Regions from separate parts of the Lysinibacillus sp. NPDC098008 genome, predicted to be linked through region 1. Evidence: riboswitches for the same ligand, from Rfam matches in the RefSeq annotation. Region 1 holds a riboswitch; the other holds the start of a gene.
What was found. A riboswitch is a leader RNA that binds a small molecule or an ion and turns the genes downstream of it on or off. The one in region 1 is predicted to bind FMN.
Positions count from the first base shown of each region.

Region 2: linked by a shared signal. The riboswitch ahead of ribD (bifunctional diaminohydroxyphosphoribosylaminopyrimidine deaminase/5-amino-6-(5-phosphoribosylamino)uracil reductase RibD) and the one ahead of ACIQVU_RS04965 (ECF transporter S component) in region 1 are both predicted to bind FMN.

Region 1 covers NZ_JBIWBA010000003.1:45,936-48,399, forward strand. The annotation lists gene ACIQVU_RS04960 (RNA polymerase subunit sigma) at 1-575, shown strand, start outside; FMN riboswitch at 715-900, shown strand; gene ACIQVU_RS04965 (ECF transporter S component) at 1,118-1,705, shown strand; gene ACIQVU_RS04970 (sodium-dependent transporter) at 1,887-2,464, shown strand, end outside.
Region 2 covers NZ_JBIWBA010000002.1:11,687-14,150, reverse strand. The annotation lists gene ACIQVU_RS02480 (CAP domain-containing protein) at 1-382, shown strand, start outside; FMN riboswitch at 619-736, shown strand; FMN riboswitch at 820-937, shown strand; FMN riboswitch at 1,022-1,139, shown strand; gene ribD (bifunctional diaminohydroxyphosphoribosylaminopyrimidine deaminase/5-amino-6-(5-phosphoribosylamino)uracil reductase RibD) at 1,236-2,267, shown strand; gene ribE (riboflavin synthase) at 2,277-2,464, shown strand, end outside.

The DNA of each region.
Region 1 (2,464 bases):
AAAATAATTATGATGTGGCATCAGCTACTGTCAATGAATATAAAGGTACTTTGGAAGATACATTCTCCGATTCTGAATATAAGGAAGTTGAGGTTCAAAATGAAGATGGGACACCTTATGAGTTTTCCCAAGAAGGTGAACCAAGCTTGGCGATGTCCTTAACAACTGAAAAACATTATAATTATTATTTATATAAGGATGAAAATGGAGGCGAATATTTATCGCCCGATTTCCGCCAAACATTCCCAACAGTGACAGAGGCATTATTACAAATGAAAAATAAAAATAATGATGTCTATACGCCTGCGATCCCTGAAAACATTACTTATACTGTCAAAGAGGAAGCAGAGGGTGTCATTGTTACATTCGATACACCACTTGATTTAACAGCAATGGAAGCAGTTCGTGCTACACAATTAATTGAGGCAATGACGTTAACTGCTGCTAGCTTTAATCAACAGCTACGTTTGGATAATGTTATCCAGGAAAGCTGGGAGGGGTTCGATTTAACAAATTATTTGCCAAAGCCTGTAGGACCAAATAAACAGTATATGGAAGAAGAGTCAAAGAAATAAAATAAGTGTGGAGTATCCTTCTACAATGGAGGGTGCTCTATTTTTTAATACATACAAATTTAATAGGATTTTTTTGAGCAGAACTATTTACTTTTTCCTAATAATTATTTATAGTAAAGTTGTAATACAAAATAATATGATTCATCTTCGGGGCAGGGTGAAAATCCCGACCGGCGGTAATAGAGTAGTAAACCGTTAATATTTTTTATTAACTTGAGTGGTTTATGTGAAGCTCTTCAGCCCGCGACCTGTGCAAATGTTTTGCATGGCTGACTTGGTGTAATTCCAAGGCCGACAGTTAAAGTCTGGATGGGAGAAGATGGAGGTACGATCGTCATTCATTGTTATTTAACTATGGTCGAGCGCTTTTTTAGCATGCTTTTCTTAAAAGTGTTCAAAAATAGTTAATATTGACGTTTATTAGTCATGCCTTTCTCCCTTATGCTTCCGCTGCATAAGGGTTTTTTCATGCGAACAATGAAGGCGCAGATCGTCACCTTTCTTCTTGCGAGATTGAATCAGCAAAGAGGAGAGAGTTTTCTATGAAGAAAAACATTAAACTTCAATCGTTTATTACGATTGGCATGCTGAGCAGTATTTCATTTTTATTAATGCTATTTAATTTTCCAATTCCGCCATTCCCAGCCTTTTTGGAAGTGGACTTTAGTGACATGCCTGCATTATTAGCAGCGATCACAATGGGACCAGTAGCTGGAATTTTAGTAGAGTTATTTAAAAATGTGTTAGATTGGATTTTCTCAGGTACGCCAACTGGTGTTCCAGTAGGACATATTGCTAACTTTGCAACAGGTATTTTATTTATTTTACCGGTCAGCTTTATTTTTAATCGCTTTAAATCTATGCTAGGGTTAATTGGCGGTTTAGCAACTGGAACAGTTGTAATGGCAGTAGGAATGAGCTTCTTAAACTATGCTGTATTTTTACCAATGTACACATATTTCTTAGGAATGGAACCAGTTGTTGGTGATTCACTTTATAAAATGATTATCGCTGGAATTTTGCCATTTAATATTGTCAAAGGTATTTTATTAACAGCTATTATGGCATTATTATTTACAACAATGCGTAAATGGATTGATCGCCAGCGTTCAATGTATATAACAAAATAAAGAAAATAAGCCTCGGGTATATGATATGCCTGAGGTTTTTTTAATTGGTGGATAGAATAGAAAAAGTGCAGGATAGAATCCCAAAAGTGACGGATAGAGCTAGCTCAAAGGCAAACTAGGCGCGTCTGTTATTTTCATGTAAAATAAAAGGGAGTTTAGCATGTTTGAGGAGATTGAAGAGATGAGTGAAAAAAAGGGACAATGGTCTAGTAAGTTAGGGTTTATTTTAGCGTCAGCGGGTGCGGCAATTGGCTTAGGAGCGATTTGGAAGCTGCCATATGTAATGGGACAAAGTGGGGGAGGCGCATTTTTTCTAATCTTTGTGCTATTTACATTGTTAATTGGCTTACCGATGTTACTATCTGAGTATATTTTAGGGCGTGGCACACAGTCAGAGGCAGTAACCGCCTATAAAAAGATTACGCCAACAAAGCCAGGGTGGGCTTGGATTGGCCGTATGGGCGTGCTCGGCTGTTTTTTACTATTAACGTTCTATAGTGTTGTTGGAGGTTGGATTTTTATTTATAGTGGGCTTGGCATCACTGGCGCTGTTATTGACCCTGCAACTGATCCAACTGAACTATTTGGTAAGATTATTGGAACGCCTTGGATTACATTAGTAGGTCTGGCGTTATTTACGCTAGCAAATGTGCTTGTTATTTCGTTAGGCGTACAAAATGGTATTGAGAAAGCGAATAAATGGATGATGCCATTGTTATTTATGATGTTTATTGTGCTTGTTGTACGCGCAGTGACATT
Region 2 (2,464 bases), on a different contig from region 1:
CTTTGAGGAATTAACAGTACATTTGATGAATCAAGCACGTGTATCAGAAGGCATAGCTGCACTTTCCTACGCATCACAGTATAATCAGATTGGTCGTCTTCATAGCCTTGATATGGTTACTAATCAGTATTTTGATCATACAAATCTGAAAGGGCAAGAGCCTTGGGATCGTATGAAGGCTGGCGGTATAGAATATTCCTATGCGGGTGAAAATATTGCATATGGTCAATATAGTGCTATTTATGCACATGAAGCACTAATGAACTCATTAGGACATCGTCAAAATATTTTACAGGCTAAATTTACGCATGCATTTGTAGGTGTACAATTCTCAAATAAAAATATTCCATACTACACAATTGGATTTTATACACCTAGGTAAATAAAGCACTGAACTTATTGAAAAAAGAAAGGGCTGAGAAGGAAAGTGCCTTGTTCTCATTCAATAGTTCAGTGCTTTTTTATTCTGTATGAATCAGTATAGGATGAAGGAAACTTTCACTAATTGAAGGCTTACTTTGTAAAGTTTAGAGCAGCAATAACTTTTTAGCTATAAAGTATTTTTAGAAAATGGCTAGATTTTTTTAATGATTGCTGTATAATTAGACGCAATATGAATAGTACCTTCGGGGTCGGGTGCAAATCCCAATCGGCGGTAAAGCCCGCGAGCTTAAATAAGCAGGATTCGGTGAAATTCCGAGGCCGACAGTAATAGTCTGGATGAGAGAAGGTAGGCAAAAAAGCGACAGAGATGTGGCTTTATTTGATGATGCTTATTTTGACCCCGCAGTAGAATGTGAGGTCATTTTTAATTGAATAAAAGTCCTTCGGGGTCGGGTGCAAGTCCCAATCGGCGGTAAAGCCCGCGAGCTTAAATAAGCAGGATTCGGTGAGATTCCGAGGCCGACAGTAATAGTCTGGATGAGAGAAGGTAGGCAAAAAAGCGACAGAGATGTGGCTTTATTTGACAATGCCAAAAATGACCCCGCAGTAGAATGTAGGGTCATTTTTTAATTGAATAAAAGTCCTTCGGGGTCGGGTGCAAGTCCCAATCGGCGGTAAAGCCCGCGAGCTTAAATAAGCAGGATTCGGTGAAATTCCGAAGCCGACAGTAACAGTCTGGATGAGAGAAGGTAGGCAAAAAGCTAGCAATTATGCTGGTTTATTTAGTGATGCCTTTTCCGTAAAAGCCCCTTATTTTAAGGTGGCTTTTTATTTTTAAAGGAGGTGAGGAAATGAATGACAAACAAATTATGCAATTTGCTATAGATTTGGCGAAATCAGGAAGCAATCAAACCGCTCCCAATCCATTAGTGGGCTGTGTTATTACAAAAGATCAGGAGATTATAGGCTTTGGAGCACATCTTAAGGCAGGTGAGGCACATGCAGAAATCAATGCGTTAAAAATTGCAGGTGAGAAAGCGCAAGGGGCAACTGTGTATGTCACGCTTGAGCCTTGTAGCCATATTGGACAAACTGGTCCCTGTGTAGAGGCACTTATTCAAGCACAGGTAACACATGTTTTTATTGCCACGCTTGATCCGAATCCACTTGTTGCTGGACGAGGTGTCCAAAGGTTAGAGGAGGCAGGTATTACAGTAAGTGTGGGATTATGTGAGCATGAAGCAAGAGCATTAAATGAAGCATTTTTCTACTATATCTCACAGCGCTTACCCTATGTGACATTAAAGCAAGCTATTTCATTAGATGGCAAAATTACTGCTGAAAAGGGGAAGCAAACAGCCATTACAGGTCGACAAGTTCAAGAAGATGTTCATAATGCGCGTGCAGTGCATGATGCTATTTTAGTTGGCTCAAACACTGTTTGTATAGATGATCCAAGTTTAACAAATCGGTTAGGTACATCAATGAAGCAGCCGATTCGAGTTGTGATTGATCGAGAGGGGAAAGTTCCAAGTTCGGCGAAAGTATTGAATGACAATATAGCTCCAACATGGCTTTTTACAGCAAAGCCACGTTATTTTGCAGGAGTTCGTACATTTGTAATAGCAGATTGCTCCTTGCGCAATATTTTAAGAATACTGGCAGCTGAAGGCATTATGACAGTATATGTTGAAGCTGGCTGTCAAATGGCAGATGCCTTTTTACAGCAACGGCTTGTCCAAAAAATGATAGTGTATATCGCTCCGAAATTATTGGGCGCTGAGGCACTTTCAATGGCAACAGAGGCTTTAGCAGGAGCATTTACTTTTACTGAAGTTGAAAAAATAGGTGAGGATATTAAATTAACGCTAACAATGAAATGAGGTGAGCATTTGTTTACAGGAATTATTGAGGAGCTTGGGACGATTAAGCAAATGGCAAAAGGGCAAGAATCCATTGCTTTGACGATTGGTGTTCAAAAGATTACGCACGATTTAAAAATCGGCGATAGCATTGCTGTTAATGGCGTATGTTTAACGGTAACAAGCTTTACGAATATGCAATTTACAGCTGATGTAAT